2 regions of the Nocardia sp. NBC_01329 genome follow, and region 2 is predicted to be linked to the other one. Evidence: predicted binding sites of a transcription regulator. Region 2 holds the regulator's gene; the other holds the start of a gene.
The links. The regulator HspR, encoded in region 2, represses chaperone genes until heat shock. The targets are predictions, from matches to a motif close to ANNTGAGTNNNNNNNACTCANNT.
Positions count from the first base shown of each region.

Region 1: lon (endopeptidase La) is a predicted target of HspR. The motif match lies at 3,031-3,053, and genes of this name have one in related genera.

Region 1 is NZ_CP108381.1:5,711,311-5,720,489, reverse strand. Features, by position in the region: gene OG405_RS25950 (fasciclin domain-containing protein) at 1-483, opposite strand, end outside; gene lon (endopeptidase La) at 666-2,954, opposite strand; gene OG405_RS25940 (thiamine pyrophosphate-binding protein) at 3,122-4,837, opposite strand; gene OG405_RS25935 (cyclase family protein) at 4,834-5,637, opposite strand; gene OG405_RS25930 (hypothetical protein) at 5,781-7,136, shown strand; gene OG405_RS25925 (TIGR03084 family metal-binding protein) at 7,268-8,071, shown strand; gene OG405_RS25920 (SRPBCC family protein) at 8,440-8,910, shown strand; gene OG405_RS25915 (ribonuclease H family protein) at 8,920-9,179, shown strand, end outside.
Region 2 is NZ_CP108381.1:5,945,480-5,954,658, forward strand. Features, by position in the region: gene OG405_RS26985 (S1 family peptidase) at 1-1,170, opposite strand, end outside; gene OG405_RS26990 (hypothetical protein) at 1,332-2,648, opposite strand; gene dnaK (molecular chaperone DnaK) at 3,148-4,998, shown strand; gene grpE (nucleotide exchange factor GrpE) at 4,995-5,720, shown strand; gene dnaJ (molecular chaperone DnaJ) at 5,892-7,067, shown strand; gene OG405_RS27010 (heat shock protein transcriptional repressor HspR) at 7,121-7,552, shown strand; gene OG405_RS27015 (helix-turn-helix domain-containing protein) at 7,659-8,306, opposite strand; gene OG405_RS27020 (FAD-binding oxidoreductase) at 9,031-9,179, opposite strand, start outside.

The sequences.
Region 1 (9,179 bases), 230 kb from region 2:
GGGCGCGATCCGGCCGGGAACGACGTGGTAGGTGAGGACCTTCGTCAACGTGTCGGAATCGGTCTTCAGACTCTCGATCGTCGCCGGGTCGACCGCGGCGAAGGCAGAATCGACCGGAGCGAAGACGGTGAACTCGCCGCCGTTGAGCGTATCGACCAGATTCACCTTCGGGTTGAGCTGACCCGATACCGCCTGGACCAGTGTCTTCAGCATCGGGTTGTTCGAGGCCGCCACCGCGACCGGGTCCTGCGCCATTCCGCCGACCGAACCGGCCCCGCTGGGTACTTGGGCCGCGTAGTCGGCGCAACCGGGTCCGACGAGACCGGTGGCCGGTTCGCCGGCGGCCGGGGTGCTCGCCATCGGACTATTCGTGGCCGTGGCGGCGGAGTCGCTGGACGCGTCACCGGAACACGCCGTCGATCCCAGCAGGGCGGCGGTCGAAACGAGCGCCGCCGCAAGCACACCGCGTTGCATGCTCTTCATGGATTCCCATCACTTTCAGCCAGGCCGACCCTGTGCGGCCGCACCGCGAACATTGCAGGACGGAATTCGGGTGGATCGGCGGATCGGATGGGCGCGGGCCGGGATCGGGCGAAAAGAACCCGCTGGATACGGAACAGGCCGCGGTGGCTTCACCGGGAGCTACCGCGGCCCGTTCGCGTGGATCAGGCGCTGACCGCCAGGGTTCGGCTGTCCACGGCCGGTTCACGGACCGGTTCGATGGCGTGGGCGAGGATCTCGGCGACATCGCTCACCGGGCGGACGTCGAGATCGGCCAGCACATCGGCGGGGACATCGTCCAGGTCCGGCTCGTTGCGCGCCGGGATGAACACCGTCTTCAGCCCCGCACGTTGAGCGGCGAGCAGTTTCTGCTTCACCCCGCCGATCGGCAGCACCCGGCCGTTCAAGGTGACCTCGCCGGTCATTCCGACATCGGAGCGCACCGGGCGGCCCAGTGCCAGCGATACCAGCGCGGTGACCATGGTGACACCGGCGGACGGGCCGTCCTTGGGCACCGCTCCGGCGGGAAAGTGGACGTGCAGGTTCCCGTCCAGCACCGCCGATTCGATACCGATCTCGCCCAGATGCGACCGCACATAGGTCAGCGCGATCTGCGCCGATTCCTTCATGACGTCGCCGAGTTGGCCGGTCAGCGTCAGGGCACGTTCGCCGGCCGCGGTGTTGGCCTCGATGTAGAGGACATCACCACCCAGACCGGTGACCGCCAGCCCGGTCGCCACGCCCGGCACAGCGGTACGCTCCGCCGAATCCGGGGTGAAGCGCGGCCGCCCGAGATAATCCTTCAGGTCCCCGATATCGATGGTCAGCGCGGCCGCCGACGCATCGACCTCGGACAACCGGGTCGCCGCCTTGCGCAGTGCCTTGGCGATCAGCCGTTCCAGCTGCCGCACACCGGCTTCCCGGGTGTAGTCGGCCGCGATCTCGCGCAGTGCCTGGTCGGTGACCCGGACTTCCGCGGCGGTCAGCGCATTGCGTTCCAGCTGCCGGGGCAGCAGGAAGTCACGGGCGATGGCTACCTTGTCGTCCTCGGTGTACCCGTCGACCGTGATCACTTCCATCCGGTCCAGCAGCGGACCGGGGATGGTGTCCATGACATTGGCCGTGGCCAGGAACAGCACATCGGACAGATCCAGGTCCATATCCAGGTAGTGATCGCGGAAGGTGTGGTTCTGGGCGGGATCGAGCACCTCGAGCAGGGCTGCCGCCGGATCGCCGCGGAAATCCGAGCCGAGCTTGTCGACCTCGTCCAGCAGCACGACCGGATTCATCGATCCGGCTTCCTCGAGCGCCCGCACGACCCGGCCGGGCATGGCGCCCACATAGGTGCGCCGGTGACCGCGGATCTCCGCTTCGTCGCGCACACCGCCCAGGGCGACGCGCACGAACTTCCGGCCGAGAGCCCGGGCTACGGATTCACCCAGCGAGGTCTTGCCGACACCGGGCGGCCCGGCCAGGACCAGCACTGTGCCGGATCCGCGCCCGCCCACGACCGCCAAGCCGCGCCGGGCACGCCGCGCACGGACCGCCAGGTACTCGACCATCCGGTCCTTCACCTCGTCCAGACCGTGGTGGTCGGCGTCGAGCACGGCCCGGGCCGCCGCCACATCGGTGGAATCCTCGGTTTTCACCTGCCACGGCAATTCCAGCACGGTATCGAGCCAGGTCCGGATCCAGCCGCTCTCGGGGCTCTGATCGCTGGACCGCTCCAGTCGGCCCACCTCACGCAGGGCCGCTTCGCGCACGTTCTCGGGCAGGTCGGCCTGCTCGACCCGGGCGCGGTAGTCGTCGGCGCCGTCCGGTTCGTCCTCGCCCAGTTCCTTGCGGATGGCGTTGAGTTGCTGGCGCAGCAGGAATTCGCGCTGACTCTTCTCCATGTTCTCGCGGACCTCGTCACCGATCTTCTCGGTGACCTCGGCCTCGGCGATATGGGCCCGGGTCCAGTCGATCAGCAGGTTCAGCCGCTGCGCGACATCCGGGGTGTCGAGCAGTTCGCGTTTCTGCTCATCGGTGAGATACGCGGCATAGCCGGCGGTATCGGCGATGGCGGACGGTTCGGTCAGCTGGTTGAACGCGTCGACCATCTGCCATGCCTCACGCCGCTGGAGTACCGAGACGACGAGTTTTTTATATTCGGCGGCCAGTTCGCGGGTGCGGCCGTCGGCGGCGGGGATATCGACCGGTTCGGCTTCCACCCACAGCGCCGCACCGGGGCCGGTGACACCGTGCCCGATTTTCGCGCGCCGTTCCGCCTTGAGCACAGCGGCCGCCGCGCCGCCGCGCACCCGGCCGATCTGTTCGATGGTGGCGATCACGCCGTAGGCGGCGTAACCCTCGGTGAGTCGCGGGGCCAGAAGTACGGTCCCGGTCTTCGCGGCCTGCGCTGCGTCGATCGCCGCCTGTGCGGATTCGTCCAGTTCGATCGGCACGACCATCCCGGGGAGCACGATGGGATCGGTCAGGAACAGCACCGGAAGATTCAGTGGTGTAGTCACGAACACAACCTCCAATAGTTGAGCTAATCCCACTCAACTTCACCGGTATCGCCTTTGTTCCGCCTCCCGCCCCTGTTCGCCCAGGGCGAATAATCCGCAGATAATGCTCAGTGCCCGGCGAAGGCCTCCGCGAGCCACCACGCGCCGCCGTCACTGGTGATCTTCGCGTCGATCACCAGCGGCCGGGCCCGGCCGGTTCTCCGGTAGTCGGCTACCCAACGGCGCACGGCGGCGAGGTCGGCGACCGATCCGACCGTGACCCCGGTGGCCCCGAAACCGTTCGCGATGGCGGCGATATCTGTTTCGGGGAAGGTGACGGTGCCGTGGTCCGCGTCACCGAAGTGATGGACTTCGGCGCCGTAGGCGGAGTCGTTGTAGACGATCACCACCAGCGGCAGTTCGCAGCGCACCGCGGTCTCCAGTTCGGAGATCGCCATCAGGAAACCGCCGTCGCCCGCGCCGAGCACCGGAAGGCGATCGGGCCGCGCGAAAGCCGCGCCGACGGCGGTGCCCAGCCCCAGCCCGATCGACTGGAACGCCTGAGTGAAACAGAATCCGTTCTCGTCGGGCACCGACAGATGTGTTGCGGGATAGCCCATGAAGTTGCCGGAGTCGATCGAGACGATCCGCTGGGCGGGCAGTATCTCGTCGAGCGCGATCGTCAGGTGTCGCGGGTCGATCCGGCCGTCCCCGGCGGAGTCCTCCACCGGTACGTCCTGCCAGCGGCCGGTGCGCACGATCCGCGAAGCGACCTCGGCCGTGCGATAGCCGGTCACCTCCTCGGTCCCTGTTCTGCGCAGTTCGGCCAGCGCGTCGCGGGCGGCGGGTTCGCAATCGCCGAGTACCCCGAAATCGACCGGGCGGTGCGCGCCGATGGCGTCGATATCGTCGTCGACCTGCACAACCCGGGTATCGGAGCCGATGAGGCGCCCGTGCCGCGTGGTCCACATGTTCAGCGCACAACCCCAGCCGACGACGAGATCGGCGGCGGAGATCAACTCGGCCGTGGTCGGCGAGGCGAAGCCTCCGGAGATACCGAGCGCGAACTCGTCGCCGGCGAAGAGTCCGTTGGCCACGGCCGAGGTGGCGAGCAGAGCCCCGCATGCCGCGGCCAGGGCGGCGATCGCTGGTCCGGCGTGCCGGGCGCCGCGACCCGCGACGAAGACCGGCCGACGCGCGTCGCGCAGCGCCTCGGCCAGTTGCGCGACCGCCTCGGCACCGGGTCGTACCCGCTCCCGCGGCACGGGAGCCGCGACGGGCCCGGTCGCGGTGCAGGGTGCGGCGGCGATATCGATCGCGATATTGAGAACCACCGTGCGGCGCCGGGTCACCGCGGTCCGATGAGCCCGGATCACATCGGATACCGCGGTCCGCGCCGAGTACACCCGCTCGCTCACCGCACCCACACTCCTGGCCAGGGCCTCCTGATCGACCCGGAAATTGGACCGCAGCGCCGCCGCCGGGCTGTCCGCGGTGAGCACGATCATCGGGGTACGGCTCTTCGCGGCCTCACCGATCCCGGTCATGGCGTTGGTCAGCCCGCAACCCTGATGCAGTGAGACCACCCCGACCCGGCCCGACATCCGGGTGTAGGCGTCGCCCATGCTCGCCGCGCCGCCTTCGTGCCGGGCCGCGGTGAAGGGCACCCCGCCGCGACGCAGCGCATTGGTCATCACGAAGTTGCCGCTGCCCACGACCCCGAAACAGTGCCCGGCACCGAGATCGGCGAGTACCCGGCCCACCACATCGGCGACGGTCGGGCCGTAGACCACCGCGGCCGGGGCCGCGGGCGCCGGGGAGTCCGTCGAACCGGTGACGGTCATGCCTGTGCGCCGCTGCGATCGAGCACCGCGAGCACCCGCGCCGGGCTCCCGGTGCCGCCGACGATCGGCAGCGGGCTCACCACCAGCATCGCGCCCACTGCCGGCAGATATCCGAGGTTGCGCAGCGAGGTGAGACCGTATTTGTCGTTTCCGAGGAAGTAGTGGTGGACCGGGAAGGCGGGATCGAAACCACCGGCCAGGCCGGCGTCCACACCGACGGTTTCGACCCCGAGACCGGTGACCGACCGTTCGGTGGCCAGCCAGTGCGCACAGTCGACCGCCACTCCCGGTGTATGCGAACCGGTGTCGTCGGCGTTGAGGAATTCGGCCGCCGAACCTCCGCGCGACTCCCACCCGGTGCGCAGCAGCAGCCAGGTGCCCTCGGTCAACCGGCCGTGTTCCGCCTCCCAGGCCTCCACCTCGGCGATCGTGAGCAGATGATCGGGATCGGCGGCGACCTCACCGGTGAGGTCCAGGACGGCGGCGGGGCCGATGAGCCGGCGCACCGGGATCTGCGAGACATCGTCCCCGTCGCGCCCGGTGACCCAGTGCACCGGGGCATCGAGGTGGGTGCCGATATGTTCCCCGGTGTGGATGTTGTTGTGCCGCCAGAACGGGCCGGGCTCGTTGTAGGCGCTGACCTCTTCGAGACTGAAATCGATCAGATTCGCGAACGGTTCGGGCAGGCGCAGGGCCGGTGTCGAACTGCTCAGCGGAGTGGTCAGATCGATCACTTCCAACCGCCCGGTCGCGAGTGCGTCGAGGAAAGCGGGGAGTACCGAGGTCTCGGGGTTGCTCATGCCGGCACCCTATTCCGGATTTTCGCGGTGCGGCATACCCTCGCGAGGGCAGCCACTGCACCGGTGAGCCCTGATTGACACCCGGGACGGCCCGATGACAATGTGATCATTTCGAACACCGATCCGGCCAAGGGGAGCGCGCGATGATCACACTCTCGTCCGGAGTGTTGATCAACTGGGAAGAACTCACCGGTCAGAGCAAGTTCGTCGTCGATCTGATCAGTTTTCCGATATTCAGCGCGGCCGCCGGATGGCTCACCAACTGGACCGGCGTACTCATGCTGTTCTGGCCGCTGATGTTCCGCGGTATCCGGATTCCGGGCCTCGATGTGCTGTATCCCTATCTACCGCGCCGGGTCCAGGTATTGCCGACATTTTCCGAGGACGGGTCGCGGCTGGGTTTTCAGGGATTCATTCCGGCGCGCGCCGAGAAAATGGCGAGTATCTGTGTCGACAAAGCGCTGCTGCGGATCGGCAGCCCCCGGGATTTCATCCACGAACTGGATCTCGACGGTATCGCCGACTATGTCGCGGCGCTGGCCCGTAAACAGGTGAAGAGCATTGTCGACGAAGTGATGAACCGGGAGAACCCCGATCTGTGGAATGCCGTGCCCCGGGCGATGCGGCAACTGATCTATCAGCGGGTGGAACGGGAACTGCCGGAGCTCACCGGCCGGGCGTTCGATTCGCTCGGCGACAACGTCGATCAGCTCATCGACGTGAAGGGTTTCGTGATCCGGTATCTCCAGGAGAATCCGGAGATCCTCAAGGACCTCACCACCACGATCGCGGCGCCGGAACTGAAATTCATGGTGCGTATCGGCCTGCTCGGCGCCCCGTTCGGCCTGCTGCTGGCCCTCTACCTGCACATCCATTCCGATATCCCGGTCTGGGGCTGGATTCCGTCCTGGGTGATCGTGCTGGCCGCCTCGGCGCTCATCGGGGTCGCGGTGAACATCATCGCCGTGCGGGTGGTGTTCACGCCGGGCGATCCACAGCCCCGGTACAAGTACATCTGGAAACAGGCGCTGCTGGCCAAACGGCAGCCACAGGCGGCCACCGACCTGGCCCATATCCTCGCCTATCAGGTGCTCACGCTGCCCAATCTGTCCAACGAGTTGCTCAACGGCCCCAACGGCGACAAGACCCGGCTGCTGCTCGAACAGCTCATCTCCGACGAGATCCACCGGCAGCTCGGCCGGACGACCTCGGTGGTACGGGCCGCGTTCGGCCGGCGGCAGTTCGACAACCTGAAGGTCGGTGCGGCAGGTGCGGCGGTCGGCCTGGCCCCTTCTCTGGTGGAAGACGCCGATTTCATCCGGGAGCAGGCCGAGAACATCGACGAGTTCGCGGCCCGCAAGCTGCAGTTGCTGACTCCGGGTGAGTTCATGGAGATGTTCTACGCATCGGTCGAACAGGACGCCTGGCTGCTCTATCTGCACGGCGCCGCGCTCGGGCTGCTGGTCGGTGCCACCCACCTGCTGCTCTTCGGCTGGTAGAGCCTCCTTCTGACACACCTCGACAGAGCCTGCCTGCGCGCACAAAATCAAGCAAGCGTGCTTGTATTTTTCCCGCACCGCTGGAATGCTGAACCGCGCACGATGCCGTGCACGACGGAGGTGAGGGAACCATGGCCGATCTGGACGCGCTACTACGCGACCTCGCCGCGGAGAGCGCCGACCTGGAGAGCCTGGTCGCCGAACTGCCACAGCCGGACTGGGCTCGTCCCACTCCCGCGGCAGGCTGGACCGTCGCCCATCAGATCGGGCATCTCGCCTGGACCGACGAGGTGGCCGGGCTGGCCGCCACCGACGCACGAACCGGCGGCACCGCCTTCATCGACTTGTTGACCGAAGCCGCCGCCCGGGTGACGACCTTCGTGGACGAAGCCGCCGCGGCAGCCGCCACCACACCGCCGCCGGAACTGCTCGAGCGATGGCGACGCGGCCGGACCGAGCTCGCCGCGGCACTGCGTGCCGTACCCGGGAACGCGAAAGTGCCCTGGTTCGGGCCGCCCATGCGGCCGGGCTCGATGGCAACCGCCCGGCTGATGGAGACCTGGGCGCACGGCCAGGATGTCGCCGACGCACTCGGAATCCACCGCACGCCGACCGACCGGCTGCGTGCGGTGGCGCATATCGGCGCGCGGACCCGCGATTTCGCGTATGCCGTCCGGGAACTCCCCGCTCCCGCCGCCGAGTTCCGGATAGAACTGCGCGCACCGTCGGGCGAACTGTGGTCGTGGGGCCCCGAGAGCGCGGCCGAACGGGTTACCGGTCCGGCAGTGGATTTCTGCCTACTGGTCACCCAGCGCCGGCATCCCGAGGATCTGGCGCTGCGCACTACCGGCCCGGAGGCGGCGCACTGGCTCACCATCGCCCAGGCTTTCGCCGGCCCGCCGGGAAGCGGTCGTGAGCCGGCTCGGCAGAGCTGAGAAGGAGCCGGCGAGCGGCACACCAGGTTCCCGCGGCGGCCGGACATCGTTGGCCGGATGGGCACTCACGGCAGTGGAGTACGGCGCTCGCCGGCTCGGTGATAGGTACCCCCCGTACTGTCCCCGAAACCCCTCACCGGTCACGGTTGGACCACCAGCCCGTACCTGTTCGACCATGCTGTGACCCTCGTCTCGAGTATTCAGGCGGCTTGCACTTCCCCGCCTGGCCCTCACCTGCTCTGATACGCTCTTCGGACGTTTGGGCCCCTACGTCACATTCGGTGTCCTACGGCTATCGAATCTCCAACTGCCTGAAATAAAACGGAAAGTTATAGTATTTTTGTCGGGCAGCCGTGGAGGGAGGGCCCGTGGGCTTCATCAAATACGCGAGCGACGTAACGGCGCCGATCACAGTCGCCTTCGCTTATGCCGACAACCCCCTGTCCATCCCGAACTGGATGGCGGGAGCCCCCGAGATCACCCGGCGGGGCGATCCGGAGCGCGGGGTCGGCGCGAAGTACGAGATCCGATATCGGCTCGGCCCGTGGCATCCCGTCCTCCACTGCGAGATCGCCGAGCACCGTCAGGACGCCGTACTGGGTTACCTCCTGACCGGCCCCCTCACCGCCCGGCTGACCCTGCGTTTCGACCCACTCGGCCGCGGCCGCTCCGTGCTGACCACCGAACTCGACTACCCCAGTTCCGGCGGATTCACCGCGATCCTGCGCGATCGGCCGCGCGACGCGCTCCTGCGCCGGGCGCTACGGCGAAGTGAATCGCGATTGCGCAGGGCGATAGAGGAATTCCACGGTACCGATCTTGTCGGCCGACTTGCGTAGGGTACATCCATGATCATCGTGAGTACCGACGGATCGTGTCTGCGAAACCCCGGCGGAGCGATCGGTTGGGCGTGGGTCGACCACGCGGGTGGCGCGGAGAGCGGCGGCGCAGCATCGGGTACCAATCAGATCGCCGAACTACGGGCTGTACTGGAGGCGGTCCGAGCCCATCCGGGGTCGGACCCGCTATTGATCGAAAGCGATTCGCTGTACGCCATCAAATGCGCGTCCGAATGGCTGCCGAACTGGCGCAACAACGGCTGGCGCAC
Region 2 (9,179 bases):
ACCCAGCGCCAGGGTGCCGCTGATGATGGCCCCGCCGCTGTCACCGCCCAGGGTGCAGGCCGAGCTGGCGAAACCGCGGACGACCTTCGCATCGCCCTCGGTGGTGAACAGCTGGGTCTCGACCCGATCCGCGACAACGAAACCGCAGGTGAAGGTCGAGGACTGGCCGGATTTGCAGACCGGGGCGCCGACCACCGGGTCGGCCGTGCCGGTGACGGTCAGGGTGGTGCCGTTGGCGCCGCGGACCGTGGGCTGGTCCATTCCGGCGCCTACCGCGCGCTCGTTCAACTGGATCAACGAGTAGTCCAGGGTGCTCGGTCCGCCGAGTTCCGACTGGACGAATGTGCCGAGCTGCGGACTGGCCGGGATATTGCGAATATTCGGGCCGTATACGGGGGCCCGTTCGTCGCCTTTGTCGATATTGGGATTGCAGTGTCCGGCACTGATATTCAATGCGTTGCCCGCGGAATCGACACTGTTGAAGCCGAACGAGCACACATCCACGGTCTTCAGTTCCGCGTCGTCGAGCGGGCCGGGAGCGCTGATATAGGTGTCGCCGCCCATCGGCCGGTGCTCGACCGGGCCGCCGCCGTTCGGGGAAAGCACGACCTTGATATTGGCGATGAGGGTCGGCAGGTTGAGCACATGCGCCAGTGGCGTATTCGCGACGTTGACGATCAGTTGGCTGTTGAGGAAGTCGATCGCGATCGAATTGATCAGCTGCGAGATATCCCGAGGCTGCGCGGCGACCCACTGGTTCATCTGCGTCAGCGAGGTTTCCAGCGCGGCCGCCGAGACCGGGGCCAGGCGGGTTGTGTAACCGTCGTTGCTGGCCACCTCGGCTGCGTCCGGGGAGGTCACGGCGACAGTAGGTTTACCTTCCGGAGTCAGCCAGGCGCCGGCGAAGACATCGGGCCGCTCGGACCGGAATTCGGCCGCATAGGTCTGCAGCTGCTGGGCGCGGGCCGCGCGGTCCAGATATTCGGTCGGGGTCATATTGAGATCGCGGGACAGCGCTTGAACCAGTTCGGCCGGAAGGTCCTCGGCACCGAGTTGTTCCGGAGCGGGTGCCGCGGTTGCCGCTGTCGCACCGAACAGGGGAGCCAGGAGAACGGTCGAGCCGATAACGGCAGCCTTGACCGCGGCGCGACGCGCCACCGACTTGCGCATGAAGTCCCTTCGTCGGCACTGTGTGCCAGATAATCTGTGGCCACGGGCCTCGAATCGTTGAGAATCGAATCCGTTGGCGCACAGGTTTGCTCGAGCTTCGACCGGGTTGCCGGGGTGGCCGGAATAACACCGGTCAGCGGATCACTCTAAGGCACGAATCGCTATCTGGCTTCTTCTTGCCCGCCTTCTTGGGATCCGGTGTCGGGAAGGTTCACATCGGGGTCGTCGGTGCGGAACGGAACCGGGAAAGGAAAGTACCGGGGGCGGGTCCGGGTGGTTGTCGTTTCGGTTTCCGTGGTCGGCTCGGTGAGGGTCGGACCGGTGGGTCGGCCGGTGGACGTCGGGGGGACCGTGGTGGGCGCCGGTGTTGTCTCGGTGACGGTGACCGGAGGCGGCGGCTCGACCGTCGGTTCCTCGATGTAGGTCGGTTCCGGCTCGTAGGTCTCGGGTACCGGAGCCACCGGTTGTGGCTGGACCGGTGGTGGTTGGACCGGTGGTGGCGGAGGGGGTGTTTCGGTAACCGAGGTGGTGACCGGTTCACCTGGTTCGGCCGCGCCGGTCCGCAGAATCGCGGTGACGCCGACGGCTCCGATCAGCAGGCCGCCGACCGCGGCGGCCGCCACCAACCCGGCGGTGCGGCGGCCCCCGCCGCTCCGATCCCGGCGCGGCGGGGCCGCGGCCGCCGCTTTCGCCGCCGGTTTCGCCGCGGCTGTCGAGAGTGCCGCCGAGGTACCGGTCCCGGGGCGCGCGTCGGTCGTGGGGCCGGGCTCGGCCGCGGAGCCCAGTCCGGCGGCCAGGACCCCGAGACTCGGGCCGCCGTAGGTGGCTTCGGGATCCATGGCCGGGACCATCGCGGAGTACGCCTTGGCCGAGGTGTCGCCGTCGCGGAGTTTGGGCATGACGACCGTGTCGAGTGCGGAGTTCTGGGCGGTGCCGGGATCGGGCGGGGTCGCCCCGGCCGGAGTGCGGAGTACAACGGCCAGTGCCGCGCGGCCCACGCTCTCGGCGAAGTACCGGGCGGTTTCCCCCGGGGTGAGACGGGTGGCCGGCGCCGGGAGTTCGTCCTCGCCGATCAAGGTCACCGATTTCAGGCCCAGATAGTCGAGTGCGCCGCGCAGGGCCAGGACCTGTGCGGCGGGCCATCCGGCGGGATGTGTCGCATAGAACTCGGCCGGGCCGTTGAGATGGTCGGCGGTGAGGTTGATCAGGCAGAACAGGGCGGTGGCGAGCAGGTCTTCCCCCCGGTATGCCTCACCGTCGTCTACGACCACGCCCGCCGGATCGCCCACGGCGGCGACGAAACCGGTGATCGTATGGGAGTACCCGGCCGGAGCGACAGCACCACCGAGCACCGCGTCGCCCTCGTCGGACATGTGCAGCACCGGCTCACGGAGGATGAAGTGCGGATCCCCGTCGTCGTCGACGACTGCCGCGGTGCACGCGTACTCCGCGATGTGCAGGCCCACCCCAGTGGCCATTCTCGGATCCTCGCTTCGACTTCCTCATCCAAAAACCACGGTACGGGTTCGCCCGCGCGACACCGGTCCGCGACGCGGGGTGCCGGGTCACCATGGGCGGAGCATTGACAATAGCGCCGATGAGCGGCGGATGGGGATCGGGGCTCGGCCCCGGTGGAGGCGCCCGGGCGCGGTACGGCTGGGTCACGATGTCGCACCGACTCGGTTCGCTGTGCCGGGCCCGGGGAACAATGGTGGCGGCGTCGGGATGCGGGTGTGGGAATACATCGCCGGGGTCGGGGGTTGAGTGGATCGACAATGTTGAGTGATGGCGGCTCAAGTTTGACTTGACGGCCCCGCGGAAGCGGGGCAGGATTGAGCCGACCACGCTCAGTATTGCTGGGACCGTGCTCTATGTTCTGCCAGGGGCGGGTCCATGCGGTGGGGCCCCAAGGGCCCGCCGCGCGCCATGGGCACCGGCCCGGACAGACACAAGCAGTCGAAAATGAGGAGGAAACAAATGGCTCGTGCGGTCGGAATCGACCTCGGGACCACGAACTCGGTCGTCGCCGTTCTCGAAGGTGGTGAGCCGGTCGTCGTCGCCAACTCCGAGGGTTCGCGTACTACGCCCTCTGTCGTCGCGTTCGCGAAGAACGGCGAGGTATTGGTCGGGCAGCCGGCCAAGAACCAGGCCGTGACCAACGTCGACCGCACGATCCGCTCGGTGAAACGCCATATCGGCACCGACTGGACCGTGGAGATCGACGACAAGAAGTACACCTCGCAGGAGATCAGCGCGCGCACGCTGATGAAGCTGAAGCGCGATGCCGAGTCCTACCTGGGCGAGGAGATCACCGACGCGGTGATCACCGTCCCCGCCTACTTCGAGGACGCGCAGCGGCAGGCGACCAAAGAAGCCGGGCAGATCGCCGGGCTCAACGTGCTGCGTATCGTCAACGAACCCACTGCCGCCGCGCTGGCCTACGGGCTGGACAAGGGCGACAAGGAGCAGACCATCCTGGTCTTCGACCTCGGTGGCGGTACCTTCGACGTCTCGCTGCTGGAGATCGGCGAAGGCGTCGTAGAGGTCCGTGCTACTTCCGGTGACAACCACCTCGGTGGTGACGACTGGGACGAGCGGGTCGTGAAGTGGCTGGTCGACAAGTTCAAGTCCAGCTCGGGCATCGACCTGACCAAGGACAAGATGGCCATGCAGCGGCTGCGTGAGGCCGCCGAGAAGGCCAAGATCGAGCTGAGCTCCTCGCAGAGCACCTCGATCAACCTGCCCTATATCACCGTCGACGCGGACAAGAACCCGCTGTTCCTCGATGAGCAGCTGACTCGCGCCGAGTTCCAGAAGATCACCTCGGACCTGCTCGACCGCACCCGCGCGCCGTTCCAGTCCGTGGTCAAGGACGCCGGCATCAAGGTCGCCGATATCGACCACGTCGTGCTCGTCGGTGGCTCCACCCGGATGCCCGCGGTCTCCGAACTGGTCAAGGAACTGACCGGCGGCAAGGAGCCCAACAAGGGCGTGAACCCGGACGAGGTCGTCGCAGTCGGCGCCGCCCTGCAGGCCGGTGTGCTCAAGGGCGAGGTCAAGGACGTCCTGCTGCTCGATGTGACCCCGCTGTCGCTGGGGATCGAGACCAAGGGGGGCGTGATGACCAACCTCATCGAGCGCAACACCACCATCCCGACCAAGCGCTCGGAAACCTTCACCACGGCCAATGACAACCAGCCGTCGGTGCAGATTCAGGTGTTCCAGGGTGAGCGGGAGATCGCCGCGCACAACAAACTGCTCGGCTCCTTCGAGCTGACCGGAATCCCGCCGGCCCCGCGCGGGGTGCCGCAGATCGAGGTCACCTTCGATATCGACGCCAACGGCATCGTGCACGTGACGGCGAAGGACAAGGGCACCGGTAAAGAGAACACGATCAAGATCCAGGACGGCTCCGGTCTGTCCAAGGAAGAGATCGACCGGATGGTCAAGGACGCGGAGGCGCACGCCGCCGAGGACAAGGCGCGCCGGGAGGAAGCGGAGACCCGCAACCAGGCCGAATCGCTGGTACACCAGACCGAGAAGTTCATCGCCGACAACGAGGACAAGGTTCCGGCGGATGTGAAGTCCAAGGTCGAGGCCGCGATCACGGAGGCCAAGGAGGCGCTGAAGGGCACCGATACCGCCGCGGTGAAGGCCGCGGTGGAGAAGCTGGCCACCGAATCCCAGGCGCTGGGTCAGGCGATCTACGAGGCCCAGGCCTCCGAAGGCGCGGCCGCCGGTAACGGCGCCGCGGGTGCGGACGCCGGCGACGACCAGGTGGTCGACGCCGAGGTCGTGGACGAGCCGGTCGACACGGAGAAGAAGTGACGAATTCGGGAAACAAAGGTAATTCGGGAGAGCCGGCGGATCCGGTCAGCTTCGTGGACAAGCGCAAGATCGATCCGGAAACCGGTGAGGTACGGGATCAGGCCGGGGCGGCCAACGGCGCCGCCCCGGCCGGGGCCGAGGAGGGTGTAGCGCCCCAGGCGCCGCAGGCCGGCCTCGACGGTGACGGCGTCGAGGCGGCGCCCGCGGACGCTCCGCCCGGTGCGTCGGACGAGCTCGTCGAGCGCACCGCCGATCTGCAGCGGCTGACCGCCGAGTACACCAACTATCGGCGCCGGGTCGAACGCGACCGCAAGACCGCGATCGATTCCGCCAAGGCCGCCGTGGTCACCGAACTGCTCGGGGTCCTCGACGATCTGGACCGCGCGAAGGCACACGGCGACCTGGAATCCGGGCCGCTGCGCTCGGTGGCCGACAAGCTGATCGAGGCGTTGCGTAAACAGGGTCTCGAGGATTTCGGATCCGAGGGCGAGCCTTTCGATCCGAACCTGCACGAGGCGGTTCAGCACGAGGGATCCGGACACGATCCGGTGATCGGTGTGGTGATGCGCAAGGGGTATCGCTTCGGCGAGCGGGTGCTGCGGCACGCGCTGGTCGGGGTCACCGACGGGGCGGGGGATCTCGGGTCGAACCCGGATTCCGCGACCACGGCGGAACCCGCTCCGGCGAAGGCATCGGATGCTGATGCCGGCTCGGACAAGTAACGACTCCGCGGCGAGAGCCTCGGACCGGGTCGCGCGGCGTACCCCCGGAGTGATTCGGGGGCGCCGCGCGCCCGTCGCGCCGCGCGCGGCGGGCCCGGAGACGGTAGGAAAGTGTGACCCCACAGCGGCCCGTCCGGGCCGTGGAACGGTAGCGAGAGGAGGAGATACCCGGTGAGCCAGCGGGAGTGGATCGAGAAGGACTTCTACAAGGAGCTGGGTGTCTCCGCCGGCGCCTCCACCGATGAGATCAAGAAGGCGTATCGCAAACTCGCCCGTGATCTGCATCCGGACGCCAACCCCGGTGACGCCGAGGCCGAGGAACGGTTCAAGGCCGTCAGTGAGGCACACACCGTGCTGTCCGACTCGGCCAAACGCGCCGAATACGACGAGACCCGCCGTCTTTTCTCCGGCGGCGGATACGGCCGGGGCGGCGGTTTCACCCCGGGTGCCGGCGGCGGGTTCTCCCAGAGTTTCGATCTGGGCGATATCTTCGGCCAAGCCGGCGCCGGCGGAGCCGACGGTGGCCTCGGTGATCTGTTCGGCGGTCTGTTCAACCGGGGCGGTGGCGGTGCCACCCGTGCCGGCAGCCGCCCGCGGCGGGGCTCGGATGTGGAGGCCGAAACGACACTCGGGTTCCGCGAGGCGGCCAAGGGCGTCACGGTGCCCCTGTACCTGACCAGCCCGTCACCGTGCACCACCTGTCACGGCAGCGGCGCCAAACCGGGTACCAGCCCGCGGGTGTGCCCGATCTGCAACGGCAGCGGTGTGGTGAGCCGCAATCAGGGTGCTTTCGGATTCAGCGAACCCTGTGACGACTGCCGGGGTACCGGATCGATCATCGATGACCCGTGCGTCGACTGCCACGGCAGCGGTATCCAGAACCGCACCCGCACCATCAATGTCCGGATCCCTCCGGGTATCGCGGACGGGCAACGGATCCGGCTGGCCGGGCAGGGTGAGGCGGGCCTGCGGGGTGCGCCCTCAGGCGATCTGTTCGTCACGGTGCACGTGAGCCAGGACAAGGTCTTCGGCCGGGTCGGCGACGACCTGACCCTGGCATTGCCGGTCAGTTACAGTGAATTGGTGCTCGGCACGACCGTATCGGTGCCCACGCTGGAGGGCCGGGTCGGCGTGAAAGTGCCGCCGGGTACCGCGGACGGCCGCATCCTGCGGGTGCGCGGCCGCGGAGTGCCCAAACGTGGTGGCGGAGCCGGTGATCTGCTGGTCACCGTGAAGGTCGCCGTGCCGCCGAAGCTGGATGACGATGCCGTAGCGGCGCTGCGCGCGCTGCAAGAGGCGGAGAAGGCCAGCGGGTTCGATCCGAGAGCGGGATGGGCAGGTGCGTGATGGAGCCGAAACGGGTATCCGAGGGGGGGTCGGCACGCCCCGCGGCTCGAGCGATGGGCCCGGAGGCGGCGGCGCAGCATGACCGCGTAGGGCCCCGTGAAGGGCGCCGATCGAGCAGCGAATACTTCGTGATCTCGGTGGCCGCCCAGCTGGCGGGTATGCACGCGCAGACCCTGCGCACCTACGACCGGCTGGGTCTGGTGACGCCGCAGCGTACTTCGGGCGGCGGCCGGCGCTATTCGGAACACGATGTCGAGCTGCTGCGCGAGGTGCAGCGGCTGTCCCAGGACGAAGGCGTCAATCTCGCCGGGATCAAACGGATCATCGAGCTCACCAACCAGGTCACCGAACTCCAGCAGCGGGTGATGGAACTGTCCGCGGCGTTGGAACGGGAGCGGGCTCGGCCGGATTACCGGCCGGAACTGATTCCACCGCAGCGCAATACCGCGCTGGTGGTGTGGCAGCCGCGTAACCGGCGGCACTAGTTGGATGAGGCCATGAGGTTCTGACACCGCCGGGACGCGGCGCAGGGCCTCACCGCGCGCGGTGAGGTGCCCTGGCCGGCGGGCTCACCGATATCGATGTGCATGGTCAGCGCGACGATCGGATAGCCCTTTCGGGCCATGTCGGCAATTCCCCGTTCGTGTCGATCAGCGACGTGACCAATTGGATCGCACAGTCTTTATCGCGCGCGATCGCAGTCCAGCCCCGAGCCAGCGAGCCTGTCGGCCGCAAACCGGTCCATGAGCCGATCATCTGCGAGCCATCCGGGTGCAGCGCGAAGTAGAGAGTTCCGATGTGGCGGATGCTTCCACCCGACGTCGTATACCAGCCCATCAGCACTTCACCGCCCCATAGCCGGAGCTCGCTACGCCACGTGTACGAGCCGTCGACAACTGGATGAGCGCGATCGCCGTCAGCTACGTGAAGTAATTCGTCGTCCTGCGCTACGGCCAACAGGTGAACATTCACATGGTCGGCGCCACTCCGCCGATATTGCCACGCCACCCACCACTCGCCGGACAAGTCGGTCTCGGACGCCTCCGCGCCGGCCAGCTCGGCCAACGACACCTGCAATGCGTTGGACAGCCGGACGCTCACCGCGAGGCTGGGAGACTGTTCGCCGGATTCGTAGCGTCCGATCTGGCGTTGAGTAACGCCGACGAGCTCGGCCAGTCGGTCCTGCGATAAACGAAGTTGACTTCGTCGTACCCGGATCACATCAGCGGTCTTGCTCATGCCCCATCTTCTCCATTGACTGAAAATAACTCAAAGTGGACTAACTAGTCCTATCATCAGGGGCGATTTACGGTCGTTCAGGACTGATCAGTCCTTCTTCAGGGAGCAGGTTATGGAGCAGGCACCCGCTATCGCCTACTTGCGCACCGATGTGTCAGGAGCCCAGCAGTATCAGGATGAATGCCGCATGCGCCGGCTGTCCGAACGACTCGGCTACACACTGTGCGAGACCCTTGTGCTGTGCGCCGCCACCCATAGCCGGATAGACCGGTTACTCAGGCTGATTGCGATCGAACGCGCAGAGGCGGTCTTCGTGCCACATCTGGACCATCTGGACGGCGAACATATGCGCGTAGCGCTCCGAGCCGACGTGATAGTGGACGCTCACGAGGTGTACGCCCGCTGGCCTTCCATCACGTCCTCGAACGGCATGACCTACCGGCTCTCGGAGGAGTGCGGCGATCCCCTTCTCCCCGTTCGAAGATCGAGCAGCCGGGACGTGCGTTCACCATGGGGTGAGCCGCCGAGACCGCCGAAGGACCGATCGGGCAGAGTTCCCCCGCATCTCCGAGCCCTGCCGTCGCCACATTCGAACCCTCCGCAGCCTGGAGTGGGTGAAATCGGCGACGGGTTTTTCGGCCTGTGACCGTATGCCAGGAATGTCCGGCCATGCGAGACCGGGCGCTGTGCCGGACCGGGATTCGGAATCGCGTCCCGGCAGAGCTCAGGCGCCCTCGAACTGAATTCTCTCGGGCGGAGTGCCCGAGTCGAGAAGACGTTCGACGGTGGAGCGGGTCATTGCCGGGGAGCCGCACACCAGGATTTGGTGCCGACCGAACGACCCATAAGACCCGACCACTTCGGCGAGGGTGC